DNA from 2 places in the Rhodococcus sp. SJ-2 genome. Region 2 is predicted to be linked to the other one. Evidence: riboswitches for the same ligand, from Rfam matches in the RefSeq annotation. Region 2 holds a riboswitch; the other holds the start of a gene.
The links. Region 2 has a riboswitch for cobalamin ahead of ACSYG9_RS03885 (ABC transporter substrate-binding protein). Riboswitches for the same ligand answer to the same signal wherever they lie in the genome.

Region 1: another riboswitch for cobalamin. It lies ahead of ACSYG9_RS18075 (FecCD family ABC transporter permease); the one in region 2 lies ahead of ACSYG9_RS03885 (ABC transporter substrate-binding protein).

What each region holds. Positions count from the first base shown of each region.
Region 1 covers NZ_CM132340.1:3,836,632-3,852,782, reverse strand. Annotated here, with positions in the region: gene ACSYG9_RS18145 (oxygenase MpaB family protein) at 1-506, opposite strand, end outside; gene ACSYG9_RS18140 (oxygenase MpaB family protein) at 541-1,449, opposite strand; gene ACSYG9_RS18135 (MCE family protein) at 1,504-2,724, opposite strand; gene ACSYG9_RS18130 (MCE family protein) at 2,721-3,800, opposite strand; gene ACSYG9_RS18125 (MCE family protein) at 3,797-4,933, opposite strand; gene ACSYG9_RS18120 (MCE family protein) at 4,924-5,973, opposite strand; gene ACSYG9_RS18115 (hypothetical protein) at 5,978-6,196, opposite strand; gene ACSYG9_RS18110 (MCE family protein) at 6,193-7,230, opposite strand; gene ACSYG9_RS18105 (MCE family protein) at 7,227-8,501, opposite strand; gene ACSYG9_RS18100 (ABC transporter permease) at 8,503-9,357, opposite strand; gene ACSYG9_RS18095 (MlaE family ABC transporter permease) at 9,354-10,166, opposite strand; gene ACSYG9_RS18090 (hypothetical protein) at 10,547-10,771, opposite strand; gene ACSYG9_RS18085 (TetR family transcriptional regulator) at 11,107-12,408, shown strand; gene ACSYG9_RS18080 (SDR family oxidoreductase) at 12,570-13,229, shown strand; cobalamin riboswitch at 13,328-13,510, shown strand; gene ACSYG9_RS18075 (FecCD family ABC transporter permease) at 13,666-14,745, shown strand; gene ACSYG9_RS18070 (ATP-binding cassette domain-containing protein) at 14,757-15,545, shown strand; gene ACSYG9_RS18065 (ABC transporter substrate-binding protein) at 15,538-16,151, shown strand, end outside.
Region 2 covers NZ_CM132340.1:812,529-828,679, reverse strand. Annotated here, with positions in the region: gene cobN (cobaltochelatase subunit CobN) at 1-1,236, shown strand, start outside; gene cobF (precorrin-6A synthase (deacetylating)) at 1,233-1,982, shown strand; gene ACSYG9_RS03900 (Rv2732c family membrane protein) at 2,004-2,516, opposite strand; gene ACSYG9_RS03895 (hypothetical protein) at 2,622-2,792, opposite strand; gene ACSYG9_RS03890 (SDR family oxidoreductase) at 2,931-3,824, shown strand; cobalamin riboswitch at 3,817-4,007, shown strand; gene ACSYG9_RS03885 (ABC transporter substrate-binding protein) at 4,020-5,108, shown strand; gene ACSYG9_RS03880 (iron chelate uptake ABC transporter family permease subunit) at 5,108-6,157, shown strand; gene ACSYG9_RS03875 (ATP-binding cassette domain-containing protein) at 6,154-6,930, shown strand; gene ACSYG9_RS03870 (WhiB family transcriptional regulator) at 6,955-7,212, opposite strand; gene ACSYG9_RS03865 (short-chain fatty acyl-CoA regulator family protein) at 7,214-8,638, opposite strand; gene prpD (2-methylcitrate dehydratase PrpD) at 8,783-10,285, shown strand; gene prpB (methylisocitrate lyase) at 10,285-11,199, shown strand; gene ACSYG9_RS03850 (bifunctional 2-methylcitrate synthase/citrate synthase) at 11,252-12,376, shown strand; gene ACSYG9_RS03845 (aldolase/citrate lyase family protein) at 12,481-13,440, opposite strand; gene ACSYG9_RS03840 (flavin reductase family protein) at 13,501-14,040, shown strand; gene ACSYG9_RS03835 (FCD domain-containing protein) at 14,064-14,774, opposite strand; gene ACSYG9_RS03830 (LLM class flavin-dependent oxidoreductase) at 14,882-16,151, shown strand, end outside.

The DNA.
Region 1 (16,151 bases), 2.7 Mb from region 2:
GTACGGCGCAGCTGCGCACTGCAGGTGTCGTCGAACCATCCGGTGAACTCGGCCCACGTACCAGGCAGACCCGTGTCACTGATCCCATATCGGCGGAACCACCCGCAACAATCCCGGTACACGTTCTCTCGGTCCTCGTCCGTCAACGGCCGCACGAACGTGTCGATCATCGTCACGAGCGTCTCGACGTACGTCGCGTGCTGGAACTGGAACAAGTCCGGATTCAGACTGTGATATCGATGACCCAGACCGTCGACACCTTTGATGCGCTCGTGTCCACGCTTGATGATCAGCGACATATCGGTGTCGTCGTAGGCCATCCGGATGAAGATCGGAACTGTGTGTCGCTTGTGCAACCACAACCGTCGCGGAGTGCGTGAATGCTCCATGCCCGCCGCGAGTGCCGGGTGCAGCATCTGCAGTCCCACTGCTCGCGGCAACGCGAGCAGGAACCGCTTGTCGGCGAGATAGCGGTGCAGTAACCCGCTCCTGTCGATATCGCTCATCCCTGTGACCACTTCGACTTTCGGTGATCGTGCGCTAGATGATGTTCCTGCCGGTTTTCAGGCGGCGACGCAGATCCATCATCAGCGCGTGGCTGCCACCGTGCCGGATGAACTTCGGAATGAAGCGGTTGACGAACGAGACGAATACAAACAGGTGCTCGAATCGACGACGGTCCGCCTCGCTCCATTCGTAGCCGAGCTGGTCGCGGAAGTACGGCGGCAGAGTTCCGATCGTCAGGAACTTCAACAGATTCCTGAACATCAACCGCATCGGCAGGTTGATCATCTTCAGGCCGACGAGGTCATCGATGAACTTCTTGGAGGCTTCGTCGAAAACCACGCGTTCACACCCTCGATTCCAGTACACCTCGAAGTCGGCCCGAGTCGTCGGCCACATCTCTTCGGTGACCTGCAGTGTGGTGCCGAGCTTCGACGCGGTCGCATAGAAGTCCTCGATCTGGATCTCGTCCAAGGTTCCGTGCAGCAGCTGGTAGCTGTCTTCGATGCCGACGTAGAGGCAGGCCGCGACCCACATCTGGAGTTCGCGGTTGAACGCGTTGTATTTCACGGGGCTGTTCTCGTCGGAACGCACCTGTCGGTGGGCTCCGTTGACGGCTTCCCGGAACGCCATGCGCTCCTCATCGGTTCCGAGGATGGCGACCGCCAGATATTGCGTCGTGGTGCGCGCACGCTTCCACGGATGATGCACGAGGGCGCCGCTCGGCACTTTGCTCTCCATCACGCCGTAAGCGACTTCGGGCCAGCCCAGCTGCATGATGACGTTTGCGGCTGCACCGGCGAATGACCAGAAGTCGATGGCGTCGGACAGGACGTGCTTCTTGCGGCTCCATCGATTCGGACCGCTGGTGATCTTGATTCGGGTACGAGCCGAGGTGAGCACGGGTTCGGATTCCACGGTGTCGTCGAGGTAATGCGCGGGCATGTGACCCTCCTGGTCGTTCTGTCGTACGGTAGCGCCGGGCGGCGTTCCTACTGGTCAGTTCCCTCCACTGCCAATCCCCTGAAGCAGCATCCGCCAGAAGGTCGCCAGCTCTTCTCCTGCCGGAATGAGAATCGGATCGGCGACGACCGGAGGACCGATGAGCGTGCCGGGAGATGTCCGGTTCGCCACGCCGAGATCATTCGGTCGCGGCGCGTTCTGCGCGCCGCGCTGGCCGTGGTCCTGACCCGGCGGGCAGTAGTGCGTGAGGTCGGGGGTCACCGGCGATTCGTCGCCGAGGTGTCGGCGAGGGGTGTCATAGGCACACACCGGACCCTGAGTTGCGATGAGCGCGAAGTCCGCTCGATCGCCGTGCACGATGGATTCGAGTGCGGCCAGTCCTGCGGGAATCGAGACGAGGCCGGTCTGTAACGCCGCTGATCTTTCGGAGATGACCGGTGCCACGTCGACGAGGTTCGAAAGCACTGCCGCGAAGGACATCTCGTTGGCGGCAAGCACACCGTCGGCTCGCCGCATGGCATCCGGAGTGGTCGTCATCATTTCGGTGATCCGATCCTCGTTGTTGTACAAGGTGTCGGCGATTGTGCGGGCCGCCGCTACACCGTCGACGAATCGATCCGAATTTCCCGCCATGGCGGTCGTCAGACCAGCTGTGCGACTGAGCAGTTCGGTCAGGTCGGCAGCCTGGCTTTCGAGCCGACCCGACAGATCGTCGGCGTCAGTGATCAGCCGTGCCAGATCCGGGCCGAGCCCTTGGAAGGCCGCACCGAGCTCGGTTCCGATCGTCGAAACGGTGCCTGGCTCGAAGGTATCGAGTAGCGACGCCGTGCTCGCGAGGGTTTCAGCGATCTGCACGGGCTGCTCCTCCGCAGGCATCTCGATCGAGTCACCGTCCACGAGATACGGGCCACGGTCGACGCGCGGGAAGATATCGACGTTGAGCATGCCTGCGAGCGTCCCTTGGGTGATCTTCGCGATCGAGTCGACCGGGATCTCGGTGCCGGATTCGAGTTCGAACTCGAGCCTGGCACCCCCGCTCTGCGGTTCGACGTTCACTGCCGACACTGCACCCACCTGTACACCGCGGTAAGTAACGACGGTGCCTTCCGACACACCGAGCGCATCGTCCACGTCGGCGGACAGGGTCATCGGATCGCCGATACCGCGGGGGCCGACGATGTAGTAGACGCCGTACGGGACGACGATGACCGCAGCCAACGCGAACAGGACGAGCTGGACGAGGACGATCTTCTTCATCGGTGTCCTCCTCCGAGGAGATCCTGCAACGACGTCGGTGACGGGCCGGGCGGCGTACCGGTGAAGGTCCCGCCGGTCAGAACCGTATCGATACTCTCCGGGATCTCGAGAGCTCCGTCGAACACGAGGTAGTCACCGCGCACCGACTTACCGAACGTGTCCATGAACGCGTTCATGGCGGTGAGAGTGCCGCCCATCCGGTCGTTGAACGCGGCAAGGGTGGACGCAACCGTCTCTGCGTCGGTCAGGAATCCGGCGGTGCCCTGCGGTACGGCATCGGTCAGTGCCTGCATGTTGCCGGCCAGACGCGTCGTCGATTCGAGGAGCGCGGAGATCGAATCGCGTTGTGAGACGAGCACCTCCACCGCGCCCGCGGTATTCGCGAGGTAGGTGTCCATCGTCTGCTCCTCGTCCGCCATGGTCCGGGTGACGTCGGCGGCCAGGACCATCGCCTCGTCGAACGCTGTCTGTTTGTCGATCGCGCGGGTCATGAGGTCGGTGGCGGTGTCGGCGAGCGACTGCACCTGATCGGATCGCCCCGTGAATGCGATGTTCAGTTCGTCGACGACCGTCGCAAGTTGGTCCATTCCGCTGCCGCTGACAACATTGCCGAGCGACGCGAGCATCGTCTCCACACGCGGACCCAGATCGGTGTTGTCGACGGTGATCACATCGCCGTCGGACAATCGGTCCGTCGCGGCATCAGCAGGTGTGACGAGCCTCAGGTACGGGCTGCCGAGAGCCGACGGAATCTCCACCGAGACCAGAACATTGCTCGGTACCTCGAGTTCGCGTTGCAGCGAGACCTGAAGGGTCGCGCCGGTTGTCGCAGTGTTCAGGGCTGCCACCCGGCCGACGATCTGCTGGCCGTATCGGACGTCCGCGCCGAGGACGATGCCGTCGGCGCTCGACAGGTGCACGTCCACGTCGAATGCGCCGGCACCGGCGGACCGCCCGACCGGGAGATCCTGGATGCCGTAGCCGCAGCCGGACACAACAGCCGTGCTTGCGACAGCCACAGCGAGCGCGACGAGACTCATGCGCTGCTTGGAGGGGACGAGAGACGTCGGGGTCACGGGTTCCCTCCGGTGATGGCCGTAACGATCCCGAGCGGATCGGACGCGCTGATGGGAAATGAGATGGGGTTGGTGAACCCGGCGCCCGTGCACAGCGGCAGCGGGTGTTGCGCACACAGCGGACCGGCGGTCTCGAAGGATGTCAGGTTCGTCGACACGTTCAACCGGATGCGGCTGCGCCCGTCGGGGCCGACGGTGTTCTCCAGGTTCTGCATCATCAGCGGGACGAGGTCCATGAACTCCGCGAGTCCTGCTTTGTTGTCGGTCAGGGCGTAGCCGAGTCCTTCGAGGTTCGTCGAGATCGCTCCGAAGCTCTCCTGGTGCTGTATCACGAAACTGTCGAGTTCGGCGAACACGGTCTGCAGTTGTTCGAGCGGCACGGTGATGTCGAGATCCGCATCCTGCCATACGGTGGAGAGAGCGGACATGTCGTCGACCATGGAATCGAGCGATACCTGACGCGCATCCATCGCCTCGATGAGCGTCGAGAGGTTGTCGACGAGTACCGAGAAGCCCTCGGAGGTTCCGCCGATGACTCCGGTGGCTGCGCTGAGGTCGCGGATGGCATTGTTGAACGCCTCCCCCTGGCCGCCCCACGTCTCGGCGCTGCTCGCGAGCACCGAGCCGACGTCGCCGCCGTCCGGTCCCATGAAGTCGACGAGGGTCGAGAGACTGCCGAGCATCCCATCGATGTCGATGGGCGAATGGGTGCGCTCGACCGGGATGGTCGATCCGTCGGGCAGTTCCGGTCCATCGGAGAACGCAGGCCCGAGTTCGATATAGCGCTCACTGATGATCGCGGGGCTCATCACGTATGCGGAGACGTCGGCAGGCAGTGTCACCTCTTCGGGGACGGTCATCGTCACCCGCACCGACGTACCCTGCGGTTCGATGCCGGTGACGGTTCCGACGGCGACACCGAGCACTGCAACCTTGCTGCCGGCGTAGATGCCGTTGACGTACTCGAAATCGGCGTGCACCGTGGTGACCCGGTCGGTACGGCCGAAGATGTACCAGATGGGTGCAGCGATCAGCAGAAGCGCAACCACCACGAGCGAGATGATCTTCTTTCTACCCGACGGCCTTGTCGTGCCGGGCTGCTCGCTCCCCGGCATTTCCTGTATCACCGGCATTCCTGCATCACTCCGATCGCGCACAGAAGATTGTCGGGCAGGACCGCTGCGGGGGTGGTGACGTCGGCCCACGTGCCGTTGCCGGTGGCATCTGTGACGGTGCGCAACGCCGGTGGCAACTGTGTCATGAGAGAGGCGATGTTCTCGGAGTTGCGCTGCAAGGTGGCGGTGACGGCCGTCAGGTTGGCGACGAGACGATCGGCTTCTTCCCGGTTCTCCGTGAACGTCTGCGACAGCGTCGTGATGACAGCACGCAGGTTGTTCGCGAGCCCGGTGAGCGCCTCCTTACGGACCGCCATGGTCTGCACGAGTGTGCGTGCGTCCACTGCGGTTTCGACTACCGAATCCTGTTGAGCGACTGCCATCTCCGATAGCCGACGTGACATCTCGAGCAGTTGATCGAACTGGCCGCTGTGCCGTCCGAACGCTGACGACGCGGCACTGATGCCCGTGAGGGTTCGTTCGATCTCGCCGCTGTCGGACGGCATGACCTGCGACAACGTGGTCATCATCTGTTCCATCGCGTCGAGGTCGAGTTCTTGGGAGACTCGCTGCGCACCCGCTCCGACTTCGTCGAGCGAGTAGGGGACGGTGGTTCGATCGATCGGGATCGTGTTGCCGCCGTCGTCGACACCGCTGGGCCGGACATCGAGGTACCGCTTGCCGAGCACGGTTTCGAGCCGGACCGACGCAGTCGATGTGTTGCCGACCGTGCGGTTGTCGTCGAGCCTGAACTCGACGTCGACGTGACGACCGGTGAGGACGATGTTCTCGACCCGCCCGGCGGGGACGCCTGCGACATAGACGGGATCACCGGCAGCAAGCCCTGCTGCGTTCGCGAATTCCGCTGTGAAAGGCTCGGTTCGGGCCTGATACCAGAAGCGAGGGATGCTGATCGCCGCGGTGAGGCCGACGATGAGCACGACGATGCCGATCGTGCCGAGTACGAGCGGCATGTGCGTGGTGTTCTGCCTTCGACCGAATCCGAAGAGGAATTCGAGCGCGCCGACGAAAATGTCGATGAGTTTGACGAGGAACATCGCTTCAGCGCACCTCCCCCGCGGCCGTCTCCTCGGAGTTCGCCACGAGGACGTTCACGAGGTCGTCGATGTGCGCGACGCCGATCGCGACGATGCCGATACCGGCGCCGAGCACGACGACGACGAACACCAAGGCGATGCTCTGCATGATCCGTCCGTTGTGACCGCCGAGCGATCGGGTACCGCGGACGACGAGGTCGATGAGTCGTGTCAGAGGGATCATCGGCACACCGGCGAATGGGTCGGACCGAAGATGTTCACTTCTGCGTCGCCTGCTTTCAGAGTGAAGTTGCACAGGTAGAGGCTCACGAAGCTGCCGTACTGCCCGGTGCGGTTGATCTGGTGCGCGAAGTTCGGGAGGTTCGTCAGCATGCGCTCGAACTCGGGTGTGTTCGCGATCCAGGTGTCGGTGACAGCACCGAGGCTCGCGAGGGATCGGGTGAACGCACCATCGGACTGCACCATGATGTCGGCGAGCTCGTCGACTGTGGCGCTGCCGCTGTCGAGGAACTCGGCGAGCCGGGCGCCGTCACCGACGACGGAATCACCGAGCACGGACAGTCCGTCGACGAGCGAGCTCAGCTCACCGGAGCGGTTGTCGAGCGTTCCGAGCAGCCGTGTCATGTTCACGACGACCTCACCGAGGATGTCTTCGCGATCTCCGAGACTTCCGGTGAGGACCGCCACCCGGTCGAGGAACTGCGCGACGGCGTCGCTGCGTCCGTTGAACGTGTCGGTGAGGTTGCGTGCGAGGACGTTGACCTCGTCGGGCGGCAGGGAGTCGAACAGCGGCCGGAACCCGTTCATCAACGCGGTCAGGTCGACCGGTGGCGTGGTCTGCGAAACCGGAACCACCGCGCCAGGGGCGAGCACGTCGGACACTGCGGGTGCGTCGACGTACGGTTCGGGCATCGTGATGGCCACGTACCGGGCGCCGAGCATGTCGCCGTAGCGCACTGTCGCGCGAACGCCGCTGGTGAGTATCTGATCGCCTTCGATCTCGACGGTCACGCGTGCCATCGCACCGCCGCCGTCGGCGTCGGCGACGTCGATCGCATCGACCCGGCCGACCCGCACGCCGGACAGCGTGACAGGATTGCCGACGCCTAGGCCTTCCACGTCGGTGAACTCGAGAATGTAGTGATCGGAAGATCCGCGGACCGGCTCGGCCAGCGTGTTGAACACCAGTGTTCCGCAGACCGCACCGACCACACAGTAGCCTGCGAGCGACAGCACTTGGGAACGAGTGAGTTTCACGGGATCTGCACCTCGTTGCCACGGACGAGCGGTCCGAGAATGAACGAGGTCGCGGGATTCAGGGCTTCGGCGACCTCGCCGAGGGGGTCGGGCAGGGCCACTCCGGCAGTACCCAATGCATCCTCGAGAAGCTTCAATGCCTCGGCTTCGCCTGGGCCGCCGACGATCTTCGTCGATTCAGTGCCGACGATCCGCGTGGGCGCACTGTAGGTGCTGTTGCCGGGACTGTTGCATTCGCGTCCGGTCATGGACCCGTAACTCGGGCAATCCGCCGACGTGTACGGCAGTGGGTCGGCGAACGACGGTACGGCGGTGATGTTGAATCGTCCGGTCGAGAAAACCCGCGCTCCGGCGTTGCCGAACAATTCGGCGTTCTCCAGCGTGCTGTACAGGCCGCTCGGGTTGGCTGCCGTCGTGGCGAGGATCGTGCCGACCGAGTTGGTGACCGTGATCATCGAATCACGGCGCTCGCCGGTGAATCCGTCGACCGACGCTGCGAGCAGGGTCGCGGCATCGAAGGTGTCGGCCAGCCGATCGCGGCTCTCGACGATGGCGCCGGACACCTCGGCAGCCGATGCGACCATTCCGACGATGTCCGGGGTGGCGACCGACAACGACCGCATGACCTCGACGAACTGTGGTGTCGCATCGAGGAAGTCGGCGGCAGCAGGAGCCATCGTGTCGCTGACGGCGGAAAATCTGTCGATCGTGCGCCCGATGGTTTCACCGTGTCCGTCGAGCGCGCTGCTCAACGCACTCAGTGCGACCGAGAGCTGATCCGGACGCATGTCGTCGAGGACACCGGCCATCTTCGTGAACACGTCGTACATTGCGACGGCTTCCGGTCCGGAGTCGACGACGATGGTATCGACCTCCCCGAGCGTGCCGCCTGCGGTGATGGTCGCGTCGCCTTCCGGGTCGACGAGTTCGACGTAGATGTCGCCGAAGAAGGTGCGGGGCACGACGCGGGCGAGAACCGCCGACGGCACGAGCTTCGCAGCAGCCGAGTCGATGGCCAGGCGCACCTGGGACTCGGTCGAGCCGGCCTCCACGGAGGCGATCCGTCCGACTTCGACGCCGTGATACCGCACGGGCGCTCCCCCGTTGACGAGCCCGGCAGCGGCGGGGACCTCGACGAAGACGTCGTCGGTGCTCTCGAAGGTTCCTGTGCCGCGGAGCACCATGCCTGCCGCGACACCCATCGCAAGGCAGAGACTCAGCGCGCCGTAGGCAATGTATCTCGTTCTCTGACGTGAGGTGGGCCGATCCATGTCACACCCCCATTCCGGGAACTTCGGGAACCAGACCCCACAGCGCGAACGTGAGCAGCACGTCGAGCACGCCGATCGACAGGATCGCGGTGCGCAGCGCACGGCCTGCCGCTGCGCCCACACCTGCGGGCCCTCCGGACGCGTAGTACCCGTAGGCGCAGTGCACGAGGCTGACGACCACAGCGAACACCATCGCCTTGATACCCGAGTACAGGAGATCCTGCGGCGTGAGAACCAGGTGGAAGAAGTAGTCGTAGGTCCCTGCCGAGGCCCCGTTGAAATACACCACGACGAGGCGGGTGGACAGGTAACTGGCGAGAAGGCCGATCATGTAGATCGGGATGACGCACACCATCGCGGCAAGCACGCGGGTCGCGGCGAGGAACGGAATCGACCGGATGGCCATGGAATCCAGCGCGTCGATCTCGTCGGAGATGCGCATGGCGCCGATCTGTGCGGTGAAACCGACACCGACCTTCGCCGACAGTGCGATCGCGACGACTACGGGGGCGAGCTCGCGAGTGTTCGCGACGGCCGAGAGCATCCCGGACATCGTGGTCATCCCGACGAGCTCGAGACCGCGTTGGGTCTCCACCCCCAGCATCATCGCCGCGGCGAGCGACATGGCGAAGACGATGCCGATCGTTCCGCCGCCCGACAGCAACGACTGGGTTCCGAAGCTCACCTCACTGATCTGAGCAAAAACATGCTTCCGAAACTTGCTGAGAGCATATGGAATCGAAGCGATGGTACGGAAGTAGAACGAGACATGCATTCCGAGTGTCGCGAGGTTGTCGCCGACACGCCCCACCGCCCGTGTCGCACCCGCGATCGGTTCACGTGTTGCAAGTGTCATGCGAACTCACCGACAGCTGGAACGATGACCGTGTACAGGGCAGACAGCGCGGTGTTGACGATGAACACGAGTGCGAACGCGATCACGACCGCCTCGTTCACCGCGTCAGCGACGCCGCGCGGGCCGCCTTTCGTGTGCAGTCCCTTGAACGTCGCCACGAGGGCGGAGAGCAAACCGAAGACCGCTGATTTCACCAGTGCCATAACGAAATCAGCTGGTCGTCCGTATTCCGAGAATGTCGCCATGAATGTTCCGGCGGGTAGGTGCTGCACATAGATGTGATACAGCCAGCATGCGGCGACACCACCGAGAGTGACCATCGAACACAGCGCGAGAGACACTACGACGGCACCGACGAGTCGCGGCGCCACAAGACGTTCGAGGACGTCGAGTCCCATTACTTCCATCGCGTCGATCTCTTCGCGGATCTTGCGTGACCCGAGATCTGTGCAGATCGCCGATCCGGCGACACCCGCAAGCATGAGTGCACACACGAGCGCCGATGCCTGGCCGACGATGATGAAAGCGACGACCGCGCCCGAGTAACCACCGGCCCCGATCCGTCCGGCGAGTTCGCCGACCGACACGGCGATGAATACGCCGACCGGAATCATCAGCAGCAGAGACGGTCCGGTGCACACCCGTCCGATGAACAGGGTCTGCGTGACGGTTTCGTGCAGCGACAGTCGTCGTCGGATGATGGCAACCATCAGGACTACCAGCGACTGCACGGCGAACCCGATCAGGAAACCACCCTCGGTCGCGACGTCGCGAACCGGACCGCGCGATGCCGGCAGCTCGTAGGTCATCTACTGAATCCCTTCATTTCGCACCCCACAACCGTTCTCCGCACACGCGGATCACCCCCATCCGGTAACCGAGCACATCGGCAACACCACCGGAAACAGTCTTCGATTTGCAGTGAAGTGTGGCACACAAGTCTCCGACCGACAAGGCTCAAGTGAACACTCATTCTAGGTTATAGAGCGCGCCTTCCACGCCCTGCGTCTCGGCATGCCCCGTGGGGACGGGCCGACGAAACATGCTTGGTGCCAGTCTATTCTACTATTGCCCGCCGCCCATCACTCGCACATGCCACAACGATCGCGAGAGGCGATCGGATGCCACAGGAGAACAGTCGTACAGAACACGAGCCGCCATACCCTTCAGCGTGCGGCGAGTTCGCCGTTCACGTCATGCATACGTCGGAGAACGTCAGAACAGGCCAGCACACGATCGAGCCCAGGAACGAGATCACCAGATCGACACCTTCCATGTCCGCAAGGTGCGAGGTGTGGGTGAGAGTCCAGATCACCCCGACCAATCCGTACGGAATGGCGATCAGAACGACCAGACCGATGAATTCGGCCACGGACATCTCGTAGGACAGAACCCTGCGTGCAGTGTCGAACACCGGACGGGCCTCCAGCAATCAGTAGGGACAACGGATCCGGATCGCGGAAAGCACCTCGACGCAGGGTGCTCGCCGGGGACGGTATCACCGCCGCATTCGAAACGATAGAGTTTTGTGAACGGTCATTCCGAAGAGTTATCCATCGGACACGAGAACCACAACCCCGCCCTGAACTAGGATTATGCTGCCCTTCTCGCGTTTCTGCACACATATGACAGCAAACAACGGTTCACATGTGCATGATGGTTCGCCGCTGCAAGCAGCGTATGCTCGCCCGAAGAGAGATGCCCGCCGCATCGCAGCCAGGGCAGCCCGAGCAACAGAAGTAGGTGCGCGTGGTCGGCAAGACTCCCTCCCCTCAGGCCGAGCGCAGATCGCGGCCGAAGAACCGGCGAGACCAGATCGCCACTGCGGCCGCGATCGCCTTCAGCGAACGTGGCTACCACGGCGTGAGTGTCGAAGACATCGCCGACGAGGTCGGAATCACCAAATCCGCTCTGTACCGCCACTTTCCGGGGAAGTACGCACTCTTCCTCAACTCTGCTCTCATACTCCTGGACGCCCTGGAGTCCGCTCTCGAGAGCTCACCGACGGGCCACGCCGAATCGGCTACGGACGAGCTCCGCGCGCATCTCTGCGCCATCATCGGCACCACGATCGCCAACCGGCGCACCGCAGGTATCTACCGCTGGGAACGCCGGTACCTACGACCGGAGGATCGCTCTCCCATCCGTCGGCGCGCATGGGAGGTCAACCGCAGGATCGGGGAATGTGTGAGCCTCATCCGCCCGGATATTTCCAGCACGGACACGTTCGTGCTCGTTGCCGCGATGCTCAGCGCAATCGGCAGTATCACTGCGCACAGCCTCACCCTGGCTCCGCGCCGCATCGAGCACATCCTCGTCGATGCATGTGTGGCACTGTCCCGGTCGGATCTCTCTTCGGAAGAACCCATTTCGTCGATACCCACCGCTGCGCGCCACCCGTCGTCGGTGAACAACATGCGCGAGGATCTTCTGCAATCGGCGATCGAACTCTTCCATCGGGAGGGGTACGCGGAAATCGGAGTGGAGGAGATCGCCTCGACCGTAGGCCTGCCCGCGTCGGGCGTCTACCGATACTTCCCATCGAAGGCCGATATCCTCGCAGCCGCTTTCTACCGTGCGATCGACCGGCTCGAGACCTCGATCGAGTCGGCACTTCAGCGGACCTCGAGCCCACGAGACGGCCTCGAAGCACTTGCCACGGTGTATATCGAGCTCTGCATCTCGCAGCGGGAGTTGATGTCCGTGTACTTTGCGGAGCTGATCAATGTGCCTCCCGGACCGCGGGCAGATCTACGTATGCGCCAGCGACTCGACGTCGAACAATGGGCCACCCTCCTCAACGAGGTACGCCCCGAACTCTCGAGCGTCGAATCACGCTTCCTTCTGTACGCAGCGCTCAACCTCGTTCCCGATCTGGGTGTGTTCCTCGGTCCCAACGCCGTGCGGCAACAGGCGCCACGGATCCATGCGGTGATGATGTCGGTACTGCTCGGCTCCACGCCCGAACAGCCTGCATCCTCCGAACACAATCCGCGTATGCCGAAGTCGAGTGCCGCCGGGTCACTGTCTGCGCACACGCCGTCCAGGTAGCGATCGCCTGCCGTGTCCGGCCACTCCGGCAACTCCGCGCGCGAACAGAAGAGGCAGGCCCCAGGCGTCGACCGAGTGTGCGTGCCTTCTTCGCGCGCGGATATCGGAAGGAAGGCATGCTGGGAGACGCACCCGATCCCCGGACACAAGGAGCACTCGACATGGCACGCATCGCACTCTTCGGCGGACACGGCAAGGTCGCGCTGCACCTCGAGCGGTTACTCGCCGACTCCGGCCACGAGACCAGTGCGTTCATTCGCAACCCCGACCACGCCGACGACGTACGCGCCGCAGGAGGCACGCCGGTGGTGGCCGACGTCGAGCAACTCGACATCGCGGCGCTGTCCGACCTGCTGCAGGGCCACGATGCGGTGGTGTGGTCGGCGGGTGCGGGCGGCGGCAACCCCGCCCGCACGTACGCCGTGGACCGTGATGCCGCGATCGCATCGATGACAGCCGCGCAGGAGGCAGGCGTGCGGCGGTACGTGATGGTGTCGTACTTCGGGGCGAGACCCGACCACGGTGTGCCCGAGGACAACAGTTTCCATCCGTACGCAGAGGCGAAGGCCGCCGCCGATACACACCTGCGCGGCACCGATCTCGAGTGGACCATTCTCGGGCCGAGCGCCCTCACCCTGGATCCCCCGACCGGACGGATCGAGATCGAGGGTCAGGGTGCGAGAGACAAGGGGCAGGTCTCGCGCGCCGATGTCGCCGCCGTGATCGCTGCAGTGCTCGAGCGTCCCGAGACCGCCGGTCGCATGATCGAGTTCAACAACGGCGACACACCGATCGCGGAGGCGCTCGACGCACTCCGCTGACGGTCGTCACCGGTAGATCGACGCCGTGGACCCCGGATCTCGCACAGCGGGTCCGGACCCACGGCCATTGTTACGCCTGTGTTACGTTCTCCACGAGTCAGAAGCAGCCCTGATGCAGTACGTGCATCAGAAATGCAAGGGAATCCGGTGCAACTCCGGAACTGTCGCGCAGCGGTGAAGGCGACCGACAGGGCACGTGCCACTGGACCGGAATCGGTCCGGGAAGGCGCCCTGTCGGAACGACCCTGAGTCCGAAGACCTGCTGGCTCACCGAATCACACACGTGGGCCTCGCGATTGGGCCCCTGATACGAGAGAACGATCGATGCGCGCCCAGACCGATGGCACCGCCCTCCCCATTCGTGTTCACGCCTCCGCACGAAGCGACCTACCGACCCCACGACAGGTCACGGAGTCCGCACCGTCGGGGTGCTGAGTTGCTCGAGGTCGCGAAGTCACCTCAGCGCACCACGCCACCGCAGCACACACGAATTCCGGCGATCCCGCTCCTGGTCGTCCTCGCCCTCGCGGTCGTCCTCAGCGGATTCATGTCGCTGACCTTCGGGTCCGAGCCGGTGCCGCTGTCCGCCACATGGGACGTGGTGCGAGCACATTTCACCGGTGGGGTCGGCCCCGACCCGGTGTACGACACGATCATCTGGGAACTTCGTGCTCCCCGCATCCTGATGGCGCTCATCGTCGGTGCAGGCCTGGCCATGGCCGGGGCCGCAATGCAGACCCTGGTGCGAAATCCGCTGGCCGATCCCTATCTTCTGGGTATCTCCGCCGGTGCCGGCGTCGGGGCCACTCTCGTCATCATGTTCGGTGTCCTGACCACTATCGGTGTGTGGGCATTGTCGTTGGGCGCCCTGATCGGCGCCATGGTCGCCGGAGCCGCGGTCTTCGGCATCTCCATTGCACAGGGGGGCCTGACCCCACTCCGTCTCATTCTCACCGGCGTGGTCATGGCCTCGGCGTTCTCGTCCGTCTCCAGCTTCCTGGTCTTCCTCAGTGATGACCGCGATGCCGTTCGGTCGGTCCTGCACTGGACCCTCGGAAGCGTGGCGGGTGCGATGTGGGTGCAGATTCTCCCTGCCCTGCTCGTCGTGGTTGCGTCTGCCGCGATCCTGTTCGCACTCCATTCATGGCTCGACGCGCTGGCAAGCGGACCGGACGTGGCCAGAGCACTCGGTGTGCCGGTGCGGGGGCTCCGACTGGGACTCTTCGCTTTGTCGTCGATTCTTGTCGGCGTGCTGGTCTCGGTGTCCGGAGGAATCGGATTCGTCGGCCTGATCATGCCGCACCTCGCCAGGATCGTGGTGGGCGCACGCCATCGGGTGGTGCTTCCTGTGGCCGCACTCGGTGGCGCACTGTTCCTGCTCTGGATCGACATCGCTGCTCGGGTCCTGCTCAGTCCGGAGGAACTCCCCCTGGGTGTGATGACCGGTCTCGTGGGGGCACCGGTGTTCCTCTTCCTGCTGGGGCGCCGCCACTACAGTTTTTCGGACGGTGACTGATGCATATTCGGATGCGCAATGTTCGCTGCCGGATCGCCGGATCGGACATTCTGTCCGGCATCGATCTCGACTTCCCCGCCGGCTCCATGGTGGCGCTGGTGGGAATCAACGGGAGCGGTAAATCGACATTGCTTCGAACCCTCGCAGGCCTGCGCGCCCCCGCGGAGGGAACCGTCACCCTCGACGGCCGAGATCTCTATTCGCTTCCGCCACGTGCTCGGGCACGAGCGATTGCCTATGTCGGTCAGGAGGAAACACCCCCTCAGGACCTCTTGCTCGGTGAGATGGTCGCCATGGGCCGCATCCCCCATCGGCCACCCTGGTCCCTGGGAGAAGAATCCGATCGGGAGGTCACACTGCGCGCACTGACCACCGTCGAATTGGCACACGCAGTCGATCGCCGGTGCGATCAACTCTCGGGCGGTGAACGGCGCCGCGCCATGCTGGCTCGTGGATTGGCTCAGGAATCGTCCCTGCTGATCCTGGACGAACCGACCAACCATCTCGATATCCGCCATCAGATACACCTCCTCGACACACTGCGCGGCCTCGGCTGCACGGTGGTGGCCGCAATGCACGACCTCGCGCTCGCGGCGGCGTACTTCGATCGGGTCGCCGTCCTCCACGACGGCGCTCTCGCGACCTACGGCGACGCATCCGAGGCCTTGTCCCCAGCAACGATCACTCGTGCCTTCGGCGTTCCTGCAACACAACTCACCGATCCTGCGACCGGACGGCAGCACCTGGTGCTCGGTACCGACTCGCCCCGGATCCGATCACACACGGAGAACCATGCCTGAGTACGTCCCATCCCGTTCGAAGACCCTGCCTCGTTCGAGGACTCCGGTCTCGCTGGCCGTCGGCCTCCTCACCGCAGCCATGACGCTGGCCGGCTGCAGCAGCGCAGACGAACAGCAGGAGGTTGCGTCGGACGGTCACGTCACCGTCGAGAACTGCGGAGAGCAGATCACCTTCCCCTCGCCGGCACAGGCGATCTACGCCAACGACAGTCAGATCCTCCTGAATCTGCTTGCCCTCGAGGCCGACGACCGGATCACCGCGATCAGCGGTATCCGTAACACACGGCTCGACCAACTTCGCGGTATGTACGGCACAGCGCGTATCGACGCCTTGCCGGTCGTCTCGGAAGAATCCTTCAACCTCGAAACCATCCAGGCCCAGAAACCGGACGTGGTGATGGCCGGCCACGGATGGGGTTTCAGCGTGGAGAAGAACATCACGCCCGAACGCCTGAACGACGATTTCGGCATTCCCGCGTACACCGTCACCCCGACCTGCCTGCCCGGTTCGCTCGACGCGCTGTCGCCGTGGGACGAGGCGTACGCCGATCTGTCGAACATCGGGAGCATCGTCGGCCACGACGATATCGCCGCCGTGAAGATCGA
Region 2 (16,151 bases):
GCAGGCCCCTCGGGTTCGCCGTTGCGCGGCCTCGTCAACGTGCTGCCCACCGGCCGCAACTTCTACACCGTCGACCCCAAGGCCGTGCCGAGCCGACTCGCCTACGACACGGGAGTCGCGCTCGCGAACGCACTGATCGAGCGGTATCTCGCTGACACCGGGGAGTATCCGCAGTCGGTGGGACTGTCGGTGTGGGGCACCTCCGCGATGCGCACCGCCGGCGACGACATCGCCGAGGTACTCGCCCTCATCGGCGTCCGCCCCGAGTGGGACCCCGAATCCCGTCGCGTCCGCGAACTCACCATCGTGCCGCTCGAGGAACTCGGCCGTCCGCGCATCGACGTCACCGTGCGCATCTCCGGATTCTTCCGCGATGCGTTCCCGCACGTGATCGGCATGCTCGACGACGCGATCCGGATGATCGCCGCCCTCGACGAACCCGACGAGATGAACTACGTGCGTGCCCACGCGCAGCGCGACGAGGCCGAACACGGTGACGCCGAGCGAGCCGTGCGCCGCATCTTCGGATCCAAGCCGGGTTCGTACGGTGCCGGAATCCTCCAGCTCATCGACTCAGGAAACTGGCGTACCGACGCCGACCTCGCCGAGGTGTACACCGCGTGGGGCGGGTTTGCGTACGGACGCGACCTGCACGGTGTTGCCGCAGCCGACGACATGCGCGCCAACTACCGCCGGATCACGGTGGCAGCGAAGAACACCGACACGCGCGAGCACGACATCGCAGATTCCGACGACTATTTCCAGTACCACGGCGGCATGGTCGCCACGGTGCGCGCACTCACCGGCACCGATCCCAAGGCGTACATCGGTGATTCGACGATCCCCGACACGGTGCGCACCCGCTCGCTCAGCGAGGAAACCGCGCGCGTGTTCCGCGCGCGTGTCGTCAACCCGCGCTGGATTTCCGCGATGCGCAGGCACGGCTACAAGGGCGCGTTCGAACTCGCTGCGACCGTCGACTACCTGTTCGGTTACGACGCCACCGCCGGAGTTGTCGAGGACTGGATGTACGAGTCGCTGGCGCAGAACTATGCGCTCGACCCGGAGAACCAGCAGTTTCTGCGCGAGGCCAACCCGTGGGCACTGCGCGGCATTGTCGAACGACTCACCGAGGCGGCCGATCGTGGACTGTGGGCAGAGCCGGATCCGGAAACCCTGAATGCACTGCAGCAGGCGTACCTCGACGTCGAGGGTGATCTCGAGGACCGAGGATGAGGTTGCGACTGATCGGGATCGGGCCGGGGGGTCCGGACGATCTCACAGTCGCGGCCGTCAAGGCACTCGAGAGCGTCGACGCGTTCGTCGTCGCCGACAAGCAGCGCGGCGTGGACGATCTCGTGTCGGTGCGCGAACAGATCCTGCGTCGTCACACCACCGGGCGATACCGCACGATCGTGGTGCCCGACCCCCCGCGCGACCGGGCACCGGAGCAGTACGGGACGGAGGTACGCGACTGGCATGCGGCCCGTGCCGAGGCGTACGAGGCGGTGCTGCGCACAGAGATCCGTGACGAGGAGACGGTCGGATTTCTGGTGTGGGGCGATCCGAGTCTGTACGACAGCACCATTCGTGTCGTAGAGCGGATCCGTGATCGCGGTGTGCTCGACATCGACTACGACGTCGTGCCAGGTGTGAGCAGTATTCAACTGCTCGCTGCCCGGCATCGTCTGGTGTTCAACAGAATCGGTGGCCCGGTCACGATCACCACCGGTCGGCGCCTCGGTGAGGAGGTCGCATCGGGAGCGGACAATCTCATCGTCATGCTCGACGGTCAGCTTGCCTGCCGGGAACTCGACGGCGATTGGGACATCTGGTGGGGCGCGAACCTCGGAACGGAAGACGAGGAACTCGTCGCGGGACGTCTGCATGAGGTGCTCGACGCCATCGACGTGGCCCGGACGCGGTCCAGGTCCGCGCGAGGCTGGGTGATGGACACCTATCTGCTGCGCCGCGCTGGTTGAGCCGCGCAGAAACGATCGGGGTCAGTGCGAGCGAATCAGAGTCGGTCGTGGGCGTGGATCGGTGGGCGACTTGCTGAGCGCGATCGGTAACCACTGCGAAGTCAGCGCGACCATCGACACCCACGCGATCACCATCCCGATCCCAGGAGCGTGCGGGCCGTCGATGATCATTCCCGTCTGCGACCAGTAGCCGAAGAGGCCGAAGAACGAGCCGAGACCGCAGCCGAGCGTCGCTGCAACCGCGAACCTCCAGCTGCGCCGGGCCAGTGCTATCGACGACACGAGCACCCCGAACACCGCCGCGAGCGTCACGAAGATCCGCAGCGGCATGGAGACGGGGGCGCCCCCACCGAACCAGTCGGCGAGCGCCATCCACGACCACTGCGTCGACGTCAACGGCAGCAGTAGCCCGATGGCCAACAGGGTCATGAACCCGGCGAGCACCCAGCGCCGCTTCCCGGCATCGAACTCCCCGGCGATCCGCTTCTCGATCCGCGCGAAGTCGCTCCGGTACGCCGACAGGTTTTCACTCACGGGCACGCCTCCTCGTTCGACCACACGAGAGGCCATTATGGACGTCCGCGCACGATCCGGTACAAGGTGTCGACTACCAGGGTAAACCCAGAATCGGTAGAGGCGTCAGTCTTCGTCGGTATCCGTCGCGGGACCCGACGGGGTCGCGCCGCCTTCGTCGGTCCAGTCGGAGGACCGGTCTTCCGTCGACTGCGCGGGGTCGGACACCACATCGGGAGCAGCACCGTTCTCCTTGCGTGTCGCTCCGTCCGTCTTCGGATCCTTCTCTGCGTTCATCTCTCGTCCTTTCGTCGGGGGGTGTCGCGTTTCTGCATCCCCAGACAGCGTCATACCCAGACAGCGTCGCGACGAACCGCGTGTGCCGCCTCGGCGGACCGGGTATGCCGAGAGTCACCCCGACGTCCGGAGGACCCGATGCCAGACCAGCACCGCATGCAGAATCCGAAAGAGCAATTCGCGACGCCACCACTTGCGGACCAGGGGGAGATCCCGTATCCGGGTCGCACCTCCGAGATGGTGTCGGCACCCGATCACGGAGAGCGGACGTATCGGGGAAGCGGCCGTCTCGAAGGCAGGCGTGCCCTCGTCACCGGTGCCGACTCGGGTATCGGGCGGGCCGTCGCGGTCGCGTTCGCACGCGAAGGCGCCGATATCGTCTTGAGTTACCTCGAAGAAGACGACGATGCGCGGCAGACGGCCACGCTGATCGAGGATGCGGGGCGCCGGGCGGTGCTCGCCCCCGGCGATATTCGTTCCGAAGATCTGTGCCGTGGGCTGGTGGACACCGCTGTTCTGGAATTGGGCGGACTCGATATCCTCGTCAACAATGCCGCCTACCAGCATATGGAGCCGGGCGGCATCGCCGACATGACGACCGAGCAGTTCGATCGCGTGATGAAGACCAACCTGTATGCGCTGTTCTGGCTCTGCAAGTACGCAGTCGCCGAAATGCCTCCGGGGTCGACGATCGTGAATTCCACGTCGATCCAGGCCACGAACCCGTCACCCGGTCTCCTCGACTACGCAACCAGCAAAGCGGGCATCGTGAACTTCACCAGGGGGCTGGCAGCGGACGTCGCGTCCAAGGGAATCCGCGTCAATGCGGTAGCCCCAGGTCCGATCTGGACTCCGCTGATCCCGGCGACGATGACCCGGGATGCCTATGAACACTTCGGTGCCGATGTCCCCCTCGGCCGGCCGGGGCAACCGGCCGAACTTGCCCCCGCCTATGTCTTTCTCGCATCACAGGAATCGAGTTATGTCACGGGCGAGGTCGTTGCGGTGACCGGTGGTGTGCCATTCGCCTGACCTCGGACGAGGTCTTGTACTGTGTGACTCGGCGTAGGGAACACCGGTGCGAATCCGGGGCTGTCCCGCAACTGTCACCGAGGAGCGATCCCCCAATTCACGGTCACGGCCCGTATGGGCTGGAAGGCCGGGGGAAAGCGTCGATCCGGGAGCCAGGACACCTGCGTCGGCCGAGGCATTACCACGAGGATGGACATGAGTATTTCGATTTTCGCCGCCCGTACGGGGCGGCACACGGTGCTGCGCACAGGCGTCGCGCTCGTCGCGGTTGCACTGACCGTCGCCGGCTGTTCGTCGAGTGATGCGGACTCCGATGCCGCCGACCGGCAGGAGAGCAGCGCCGCGGCGGGCTCGACGAACTACCCGCTGACCATCGAGAACTGTGGCCACGAGGTCACGGTCGACGCCGCGCCGCAGCGTGCCGTATCGCTCAACCAGGGGTCGACCGAGATCCTGTTGTCGCTCGGCCTGGCCGAGCGCATGGTCGGCACCGCGACGTGGACCGATCCGGTGCGCGAGAACCTCGCGGCCGAGAACGAGCTGGTCCCGCGCCTGGCCGACAACAATCCGTCGTTCGAGGTCGTGCTCGATACCGAACCCGACTTCGTGTCGGCATCGTTCGGCGGCACCCTCGGCGAAGGCGGCGTCGCGACGGCGGAGCAGTTCGAGCAGCTCGGGGTACCGTCCTACCTCTCGCCCACCGACTGCGACGGCAAGGACGACAACAGCGTCAACTCCGACGGCAACCGCACCGAGCCACTGACGATGGACGCGGTGTACAAGGAGATTCGCGAACTCGCCGCGATCTTCGACGTGACCGAGCGCGGTGAAGAGTTCGTCGCCGAACTCCAGCAGCGGTACGAGACGGCCGCGGGTGAGATCGACGCCTCCGGGGTGTCTCTCGCGTACTGGTTCGCCGACACGGCCACCCCGTATGTCGCGGGGTGCTGCGGTTCGTCGGGCATCATCACCAACTCCGTCGGCGCGAAGAACGTCTTCGACGACACCACGAACGAGTGGCCGCAGGTGAGCTGGGAGTCGGTCCTCGATCGGGATCCCACGGCCCTCGTACTCGGAGACCTGAGCCGGCGCAGCATTGCGGGTGACGCGCTGGACAGCAAGATCGAATTCCTCGAAACGAATCCGGTGACCCAGCGTCTGACGGCCGTGCAGAACCAGCGGTACATCGTCGTCAACGGTGCCGACATGAACCCGTCGATCCGCACGATCGACGGAATCGAGAAGGTCGCCGCCGCACTGCGCGAGTGGAATCTCGCGGGCTGATGGTGTCGGCGACGAAGGATCGGTCGCCTACCGAGCGCGGCCCTGTCGCAGCAGTCGTCGTTGCGATCGGACTGGTGGTACTGGCGCTTTCGATCGCTGTGACGGTCACGATCGGCCCGGCCGAACTGTCCGTGCCGGACGTCTACGCCGTCATCTTCGACCGGTTGGGGCTCGCTGACAGTTCGGTCAGCGCGATCCGTGAGGGGATCGTCTGGGAGCTGAGGCTGCCGCGGACCCTGCTGGCCGCGGTGTGCGGCGCCGGTCTCGCGGTGTGCGGCGTGATCATGCAGTCGCTCCTGCGCAACCCGCTGGCCGATCCGTTCGTTCTGGGGATCTCGTCGGGTGCCTCGACGGGCGCCGTGATGATTGCGGTGCTGGGTATCGGGGGCGGCGCCGTGTCGCTGTCGGGTGGCGCATTCCTGGGTGCGCTCGCGTCGTTCGCGCTCGTGTTGTTGCTCGCCACCGGCGCAGGTGGCGGCACCTCGCGTGTGGTGCTCGCAGGAGTTGCGGGAACCCAGCTGTTCTCGGCATTGACGTCGTTCATCGTGATCTCGTCCGCCGATGCGGAACGCACCCGCGGTGTGCTGTTCTGGCTCCTGGGATCGCTGTCGGGCGCCACGTGGAGCGATGTGGCGCTCTGCGGCACGGTGTGCGCGCTCGGTATCGTCGTGTGTCTGATCAAAGCATCCTCCCTGGACGCATTCACATTCGGTTCGTCGACCGCCGCGACACTCGGCATCTCGGTGGGCCGTACCCGTCTGATGTTCCTGCTGGTGACCGCTCTGATCACTGCCGTGCTGGTCAGTGCCGCGGGTGCGATCGGGTTCGTCGGTCTCGTCCTTCCGCACGCAGCACGATTCCTGGTGGGCCCCCGGCACAGTCATCTCGTGCCCGTCACCGCGGTGGTGGGCGCGGTGTTCATGGTGTGGGTGGACGCGGTGGCCCGCACTGTGTTTGCGCCACAGGAGGTTCCGGTGGGTGTAGTGACCGCTCTGATCGGCGTCCCGGCATTCGCGCTGATCCTGTTCCGTACGAGGAGTACGCCGTGACACTCTCTGCGCAGTCGCTGCGGTGGAGCCGCGGCGGAAACCTCGTCATCGACGACGTGACGATCGACCCGGTGCCGGGGGAGACTATCGGGCTGCTCGGACCGAACGGATCGGGAAAATCGTCGCTGCTGCGCCTGCTTGCCGGCATCGATCGTCCCGACGACGGGACGGTGACTCTCGACGGAACCGATATCGGGAGCCTAGGCCGGCGAGGTCTGGCGCGCAGGGTTGCGATGGTCGGGCAGCATGCACACACCGAGGTCGACATTCGGGTGCGAGATGTGGTGCGGCTCGGCCGCATTCCGCACACCGACGCATTCGGGCGCGACGAGCGCGGACGCGCCGCTATCGACCGGGCGCTCGACGTGACGGGGATGGTCGAGTTCGCCGACCGGTTGTGGCGCTCGATGTCCGGTGGTGAACGTCAGCGAGCACAGATCGCCCGGGCCCTCGCGCAGGAACCCGAAGAACTGTTGCTGGACGAACCGACGAACCACCTCGATATTCAGCATCAGCTCGACATTCTCGAACGGGTCGCGGCTCTTCCGGTGACCAGTTACGTGGCGTTGCACGATCTCAATCTCGCGGCGATGTTCTGCGATCGGGTGGTGGTGCTGTCGCGGGGAAGGATCGTCGCGCACGGCACGCCGGTCGAGGCGCTCACCGCTGACCTGGTCGAGCAGGTGTACGGCGTTCATGCAACGGTCGAGGTCGATGACGGAGTTCCCGTGATCCGTTACCACAGGTTGCGCAGCCCGGCTGCCCGTGCGTGATTCTGTTAGTTCCGGATACCGAAATCACGCACGGGTCAGGGACTTACGTTCCCGTTCCGAGGTCCCACCCCAGATCCCGAACTGTTCGCCGCTGTCGACCGCGTACTGAAGACACTTGTCGGCGACAGAGCAACCGGCGCAGATCCGCTTGGCGTGGTTCTCGCGGCGGAGTCGCTCGGCGGGCGATTCCGAGTCGGGCCCGAAGAAGGCCGAGGGACCGAAGAACCGGCAATCGGCCTGCGCCCACCAGTCCACATCCTGATCGAGGTGTCGCTCGTGCATCTCACCGGCTCTCGGTGGCGGAGTAGGGCACGAGGCCCGCGTTGTTCTCGTCGATCCGGATGGTGCGGCCCAGATGCGGGAATGCCCGCTGGGTGCACGACGGACGATCGCACACTTTGCAACCCGCGCCGATGGGCACCGTGGTGTCGGGATCGTCGAGACGCAACCCTCGCGAGTAGGCGAGTTTGTCGGCGTAGCCGATATCGCAGCCCAGACCGACCGCGAAATCCCTTTTGGCGGCGAGATATCCGGGGGCGCCCTCATGGGTGGTGCGGGCGATCCACAGGTAGGTACGGCCATCGGGCATCTGCGACACCTGCGTCAGGATGCGCCCCGGCGACGTGAACGCATCGTGCACAATCCACAGCGGGCAGCTGCCGCCCACACGGGAGAAATGGAAAGCGGTGGCGGACTGGCGCTTCGAGATGTTTCCGGCACGGTCGGTGCGGACGAAGAAGAACGGCACCCCACGCTGCCCGGGCCGCTGCAGAGTCGACAACCGGTGACACACCGTTTCGAAACCCACCTCGAACTTCGCGCCGAGAAGGTCGATGTCGTAGCGCATCGCCTCGGCGGAGCGCAGGAACTGGGTGTACGGCAGGATCAGTGCCCCGGCGAAGTAGTTGGCCAGGCCTACACGCGCAAGGGCACGTGAGCGTTCGGGCAAGCCCTCGGCATCTGCGACAACTGCGTCGACAGTGCCGGCGTGCGCGATGAACGCGAGTTGCGTGGCCAGCTGGAATGCGCGTTGACCGGGGGTCAGGCGTCGCGCGAGGGTCAGGACCTTCGTGACCGGGTCGTAGGTGCGCTTCGGCCCGATCCGGTCGGGTTCATCGGTGCGGATGACCACTGTGATGCCGTGCTCGTCGTGCAGCAGACCGCTCAACTGCAGATCGAGCCCGCCGACTGTCAGTCCCCGGCTGGTGAACAGTTCCTCGGCGGCATCGTCGAGTTCGGCGATGTGGTTGCGGCGGTCGTAGAAGAAGTCGCGGACTTCCTCGTAGGGTGTCGTGGCGGACTGGTCGGCGACGACGCCCGGATCGCCCGGGGCGAGTTGTTCGAGCTGCTCGGTGACGCCGCGCAGTCTCCTGTGAAGGCCGACGAGTACCCGCGCGGCGAAAGGATTCCGCGACAGCAATTCGTCGATCTCCGACGGTGAAACATCCACGGCCTCAGGGCTCTCCGCGAGCACATCCTGTAGATCGGCGAGTAGTCGCGCGTCGGTGTCGGCAGCGAAGAACGTCATGTCCAGGTCGAACATCGAGTTCAGGCGTAGCAGTACCGGCACCGTGAGTGGGCGGTGGTCGTTCTCCAGTTGGTTGACGTAGCTCGTCGACAGTCCGAGCGTGTGCGCAAGCGCGGTCTGCGTCAGGCCGCGCTCCTCTCGCAGGCGGCGTAGCCGCGCACCGGCGTACATCTTCTGCATGGCTGTGAATCTAACATTTCCAACATTCGCAAGATTTACAAATTTGCTCGATGTGTTCCGCAAAAATAGGCATATGCAAGGGATTTCCAACTTGGCGAAGCCTGCGTAGCGTGCAAATCGAAGCGTCAACGTTCGGAGGATCCAGTGAAGACACATCTCGTACGCACCCATCGGTCCGCGGAAGAATTTTCGAAGGAAGAGCACCTCGCCTGGCGGATCGCGGAGGTTGCGACCGACCCGGTCGAGGTCCCGGACGACACCGCAGACATGATCGTGAACCGCATCATCGACAACGCCGCAGTCGCGGCGGCGTCGCTCACCCGCCGCCCCGTGTCCAACGCTCGGGCACAGGCTCAGACCCACCCGTACGCACCGGGCTCGACGGTGTTCGGTATCGGCGGCACCTACTCACCGGAGTGGGCAGCGTGGGCGAACGGGGTTGCGGTGCGCGAACTCGACTTCCACGACACCTTCCTCGCCGCCGAGTACTCCCACCCGGGCGACAACATCCCGCCGATCCTCGCCGTGGCCCAGCACGCCGGACGCAGCGGTGTCGATCTGATCCGTGGCCTCGCCACCGGCTACGAGATCCAGGTCGACCTGGTTCGCTCGATCTGCTTGCACGAGCACAAGATCGACCACGTCGCACATCTCGGCCCGTCCGCCGCAGCCGGGATCGGCACGCTCCTCGGACTCGACAGCGAGACCGTGTACCAGGCCGTCGGGCAGGCTCTGCACACGACGACGGCCACGCGACAGTCCCGCAAGGGCGAGATCTCCAGCTGGAAGGCCTACGCTCCCGCTTTCGCAGGCAAGATGGCGGTCGAGGCCGTCGATCGCGCCCTTCGCGGCGAGGGTGCGCCGTCTCCCATCTGGGAGGGTGAGGACGGCGTGATCGCGTGGCTGCTCGGCGGACCGAAGGCCGAGTACCACGTTCCGCTGCCCGCGCCGGGGGAGGCCAAGCGCGCCATTCTCGACACCTACACCAAGGAGCACTCGGCCGAGTACCAGAGTCAGGCTCCGATCGACCTCGCCCGTCGCATGCGAGAGCGCATCGGCGACCTCGAACAGATCGAGTCGATCGTGCTGCACACCAGCCATCACACGCATGTCGTGATCGGTACCGGCTCGAACGACCCGCAGAAGTTCGATCCGCAGGCCTCGCGTGAAACCCTCGACCACTCGGTCATGTACATCTTCGCGGTCGCGTTGCAGGACGGCGTGTGGCACCACGAGCGCTCCTACGCACCCGAGCGTGCGCAGCGCCCCGACACGATCGCGCTCTGGAACAAGATCTCCACCGCAGAGGATCCGGAGTGGACGCGCCGCTACCACTCCACCGACCCGGCGGAGAAGGCATTCGGTGCCCGCGCCGAGGTCACACTGAAGAACGGCGAGGTCATCGTCGACGAACTCGCCATCGCCGACGCTCACCCGCTCGGTGCGCGCCCGTTCGCCCGCACCCAATACATCGAGAAGTTCCGGATCCTCGCCGAGGGTGTTGTCGCGGCAGCAGAACAGGAGCGCTTCCTCGAGGCAGCCCAGCGTGTCGCGGAACTGAAGGCCGGCGAACTGAACCAACTCACGTTCACCGTGTCCGACGACGTGCTGGCGCGTGCACCGAAGCTGCCGAAGGGCCTGTTCTGATGACGGGTCTGATCGCTGCCTCCACCACGCCCGCGGACAAGCGCATCGCTTTCCGGAAGAGCCTCGAATCGGGCAGCATCACGCGTCTGCCCGGCGCTGTCAACCCGCTCACGGCCAAACTCGTCCAGGAGATCGGGTTCGAGGGCGTCTACATCTCCGGTGGGGCCTTCTCGGCCGCACTGGCGCTTCCCGATATCGGGCTGACCACCCTCACCGAGGTCACCGCGCACAGCGCCCAGATCGCCCGCGTGACCGATCTGCCGGTACTCGTCGACGCCGACACCGGCTTCGGTGAGCCGATGAGCGCGGCCCGTACCATCACCGTCCTCGAAGACGCGGGGGTCGCCGGACTGCACCTCGAGGATCAGGTCAATCCAAAGCGGTGCGGGCACCTCGACGGCAAGGCCATCGTCGGCACCGACGAGATGGTGCGCCGGCTGCGTGCTGCGGTGGCGGCTCGTCGCGACCCGAACTTCGTGATCTGCGCCCGCACCGACGCCGCAGGCATCGAAGGAATCGATTCTGCGATCGACCGTGCGAAGGCGTACGCCGACGCCGGTGCCGATCTCATCTTCACCGAGGCACTGCACACCGCGTCGGACTTCGAGAAGTTCCGTGCGGCAGTGGATGTCCCGCTACTCGCGAACATGACCGAGTTCGGCAAGTCGCAGCTGATCCCGGCGCAGGTCCTCGAGAAGATCGGCTACAACGCGGTGATCTACCCGGTGACCACTCTTCGGTTGGCCATGGGCGCCATCGAGAAGGGACTACGGGTCATCCACGAGGAGGGGACGCAGGAAACCCTCGTCGACGAGATGCAGACCCGCTCACGTCTCTACGAGTTGCTCGAGTACGAGCGCTACAACGAATTCGATTCCGGCATATTCAATTTCACTCTCTCGACCAAGCAGTGACGACTGGCCTCCGCTGGAGGCAGCGTCCACGAGACCTCCGAAGGAGGCAGTGATGACGGACACCGCTGTTCCGACGATCTACAAGGGCCTGGCCGGCGTCGTCGTCGACACCACCGCGATCTCCAAGGTGGTGCCCGAGACCAACTCGCTGACCTACCGCGGCTACGCCGTGCAGGATCTGGCCGCCCACTGCAGTTTCGAGCAGGTCGCCTACCTGCTGTGGAACGGTGAACTGCCGACCGACGCCGAACTGGCGTTGTTCATGCAGCGTGAGCGCGCCGAACGCCGCGCGGACCGCTCACTGCTCGCGCTCGTCGCGAAGTTGCCGGAGAGTTGTCACCCGATGGATGTGGTGCGGACTGCGATCAGCTATCTCGGTGCCGAGGATCCGGCGGAGGCCGACAGCACTCCCGCCGCGAATCGCGCCAAGTCGCTGCGCATGATGGCGGTCCTGCCGACGATCGTGGCAGCGGACCATCGACGTCGCCATGGTCTCGACCCGATCCGGCCGCACCATTCTCTGGGCTTCGCCGAGAACTTCCTGAGCATGTGCTTCGGATCGGTGCCGGAGCCCGAGATCGTCAAGGCGTTCGAGGTGTCGCTGATCCTGTACGCGGAGCACAGTTTCAACGCGTCCACGTTCGCAGCGCGCGTGGTGACCTCGACGATGTCGGATATCTACAGTGCCGTGACCGCGGCGATCGGTGCACTCAAAGGTCCGCTGCACGGCGGTGCCAACGAGGCCGTCATGCACGACATGCTCGAGATCGGCGAACCGGAACGTGCCGAAGAATGGATGCGCGGCAAGCTCACTCGCAAGGAGAAGGTGATGGGTTTCGGCCACCGCGTCTACAAGCACGGTGATTCGCGGGTGCCCACGATGAAACAGGCGTTCCTCGACGTCGCCGCGCACACCGGAGGCGACAAGTGGGCACGGATGTACGACATCCTCGAGAAGACGATGGCCGACGCCACCGGAATCAAGCCGAACCTCGACTTCCCCACGGGGCCTGCGTATTACCTCATGGTCTTCGACATCGAGGTGTTCACGCCGATCTTCGTCATGAGCCGCATCACCGGCTGGACGGCCCACATCATCGAACAGAGCGAATCCAACGCGCTGATCCGTCCGCTCAGCGAATACACGGGTGTCCCGCAACGGTCCGTCGTGGCCTGATACCCACCGCAGCGGCGCCCCGGGCTGTTTCCGTCAACGTCTCCTGACCCGGGACGCATTCCTGAAGGGGCTCCCACCGATGACCCGGTGGGGGCCACTTCAGGTCATTGCGGAGGTTGCCATACCGACGTTCGTGTCATGCCCGCCACGCGTCCCTTGCCGGAAATGACCAATGCCATCTTGCGGGAGGCCTCGTCGATCATCTCGTCGCCGAGCATCGCCGCGCCGCGGGATCCGCCTGCTTCCGAGGTGCACCATTCGTACGCGTCCAAGATGTTCTCGGCGTGATCGTAGTCGGCCTGATCGGGGCTGAAAGTCTCGTTGATCACGTCGGCTTGGGTGGGGTGGAGTACCCATTTGCCGTCGAATCCGAGTGCCGCCGCCCGTCCGGCGACGCGTCCGAGTCCGTCGAGGTCCTTGATAGCGAGGTAGGGGCCGTCGATGGCCTGCTTTCCGTGGGCGCGCGCGGCCATGAGGATCGACATGAGGATGTGGTGGTAGGCGTCGCCCACGTCGTATCCGGGCGGCTGCTCGCCGACCACGAGTGACTTCATGTGGATCGACGCCATGAAGTCGGCGGGGCCGAAGATGAGCGTTTCGATTCGCGGGCTTGCCTGAGCGATGGCGTCCAAAGCGATGAGTCCCGAAGCGGTTTCGATCTGTACTTCGATTCCGATCCTGCCGACCTCGAGCCCGACCGACTTCTCGATCTGGGTCAGGAGCATGTCGAGGGCGCGCACTTGCGCGGCGTCCTGCACTTTGGGGAGCATGATGCAGTCCAGATTCGCGCCTGCGCCTTCGACCACGTCGACGACGTCGCGGTAGGTCCAGGGCGTTGTCCAGTCGTTGACGCGCACCGTCCGGATCTTGTCGCCGAATCCGCCGGCCTCGAGTGATTCGACGATGATCTTGCGGCCTGCGGCCTTCGCGTTCGGCGCGCACGCATCCTCGAGGTCGAGGAACAGTGCATCCACGGGCAGCCCGCGGGCCTTGTCGATCATCTTGGGATTCGATCCGGGTACTGCGAGGGTGCTGCGCCTCGGGCGGATGGTGCGGGTGCTCATGGGACACCTTTCATATATTCAGACTGTACTGATGTATCTGATTATGAGTAATATACGGTCGTGTCCACGACTTCAACCCCGAGCCGTTTCACCGCTGCGTTCCGCGCTCACCCGGCGGGCGTCGCACTCGTCACCGCTGACGCAGGGGGCGGGCCGGTGGCGCTTACGGCCACGTCGGTGGCATCGGTGAGCGCTGACCCTCCGATGCTGATGTTCTCGGTCTCCGACGCTTCGTCGAGTTCGCCGACGATCGCTGTGGCCGACACCGTGGTGGTGCACCTCCTCGGGGCGGAGCAGTTGCACCTCGCCAAACTCGGCGCCACCAGCGGAATCGATCGCTTCGCCGATGTGTCGCTCTGGGAGAGGATGCCCACCGGAGAGGTGTATTTCCGCGACGTGCACACCCGTATCCGTGCTCGGGCCGTGGAACGCGTGAAGGCGGGGGCCGCGTGGGTGATCGTCGCCGAGGCGATGGATGTCGATGTGCAGGAAGGTGACATGTCCGGCGTCGACGACCGTATGGGCGGGCACTCCAGTGCACCGCTCGTCTACCACGACCGCGGGTGGCACAGCCTCGGCGACCACTCGCGGCTCGAGTAGGAAGAGCGCTCGAGGAGGAAGAGCTATCGGGGCGGGGTGCCGTTGCGGGTGGCCTGGGCGATGTAGGTGCTCAGCATCTGTGCCGCTCCAGTGAAGTGTTGCTCGGTGATGCGCCGGGCTTCGGCGCCGTCGCCTCTGGCGAGCGCTCCGATGAGGGCGTCGTGTTCGTCGAGGCTGCAGGGGACGCGTTCGGGAAAGAGTTCGAAGTATCGCTGGGGAATCATGCGCCCGGCGTCGCTGAGCATTCCCTGCAGGCGTGTCGACCCGCACGACTTGTTGATCTCGCGGTGGAACAGCCAGTTGAGGGTGGCGATGTCGTCGCCGGAGGCTGCGGCGACGCGGATCTCTCGATGCAGTTCGCGTACGCGGAGGAGCTGTTGGTGGGTGATCCGACCTGCGGCCCACTGAGATGCGACCCCGGACAACGCGGCCATCAGCGCGAAATTCTCGATGATGGTCTCCGGAGAGACCCCGATGACGGTGATGCCACTGCGTTGCGCGACGCGGACCAGGCCTTCTTGCGCGAGCGCCAGGCACGCCTCCCGCACGGGGGTGCGGCTCGTTCCGAACTCCTCTGCGACAGCGTCGAGGTCGATGCGATCGTTGGGGGAGAGGTCGCCGGACAGGATCCGGTGACGTAGCGCTGCGCGCACACGCTCGCGGCCCGTCTGCTTCGACGATGTCTCATCGGACGTCTCGCCGACGATCCACGGACCCCGGTCGGTCTCCGTCATCGTGACCGCCCTTCCCTGTGCGCATTTTTGGTGTTGACAATCTATCACCGAGCATTAAATATATCAGTTGACATCAGATGTGTTTATTTCCGGTAAGGGAGCCTTCCATGACAGAGCGCAGAACCGACCAGATGACGCTCGTGGCGTTCATGCAGGCGTCGAACGTGTCCGTGTACTCGGGATCCTGGCGATACCCGAACTCGGCGCAGGACTACTTGAGCCTGGACTACTACCAGCGGATCGCACGGGTCCTCGAAGAGGGCAGCTTCGATCTGATGTTCTTCGACGACCGGCTTGCGATGCCGGGTATCTACGGCAACTCCGTGGCCGACGCCGTCCGCTACGGTGCCAGGCCCATCAAGCTCGACCTCACCGCGATTCTCGGTGCTGCCGCAGCCGCGACCACGCATCTGGGACTCGGAGCGACCTACTCTACGACCTACTACCAGCCGTTCCACGTCGCAAGGACATTCGCGACACTCGACCATCTCAGTGGTGGACGCGCGGCCTGGAACATCGTCACGTCGGTGAACGACGCCGAGGCGCGCAACTTCGGTGTGGACAAGCACTTCGACCACGACAAGCGTTACGACCGCGCCGAAGAATTCGTGGAAGTCGTTGCCAAACTGTGGGATTCGTGGGAAGACAATGCGATCGTCGCCGACCGGCAGTCGGGTATCTTCGCCGACGCGGAGAAGGTCCACGAAGTCGATCATCACGGTGAATTCTTCGATGTCCAAGGCCCGCTGACCGTGCCGCGGACGCCGCAGGGCAGGCCCGTGCTGATCCAGGCCGGCCAATCCGGTCGCGGCCGCCAGTTCGCCGCCAAGTGGGCAGATCTCATCTTCACCGGCGACCCCAGCCAGGCCGTCGCTGCAGAGCACTACGCCGATCAGAAGGCGCTCGTCACCGAGTACGGCCGGGCGGCGGACACGGTGAGGGTTCTTCCCATGGTCTATGTCATCCCGGGCGAGACCGAGGAGATCGCGCAACAGAAGGAGAGCATCTTCCTGCACGACCTCGTCCACCCCCAGGCGTCGCTGACCCTGTTGTCCGAGGTCACCAACCACGACTTCTCGGGTCACAGCCTCGACGACGTCGTCACCGACGAGCTGATCGAGAGCGTATCCGGCATCCGGGGCCTTGTGCAGGGCGTCAAGCGTCACATCGGAGACCAGGAACTGACCCTGCGCGTCCTCGCCAACCACCGCGCCACCCTGCTGCAGGGACCTCGCTTCGTGGGCACCGGCCCCCAGATCGCAAAGCAGATGGAGGAATGGTTCCAGTCGCGGTCGTGCGACGGATTCGTCATCGCTGCAACTCATTTCCCTGGCGCATTCGAAGACTTCGTGCGGCTCGTCGTGCCTGAACTCCGTG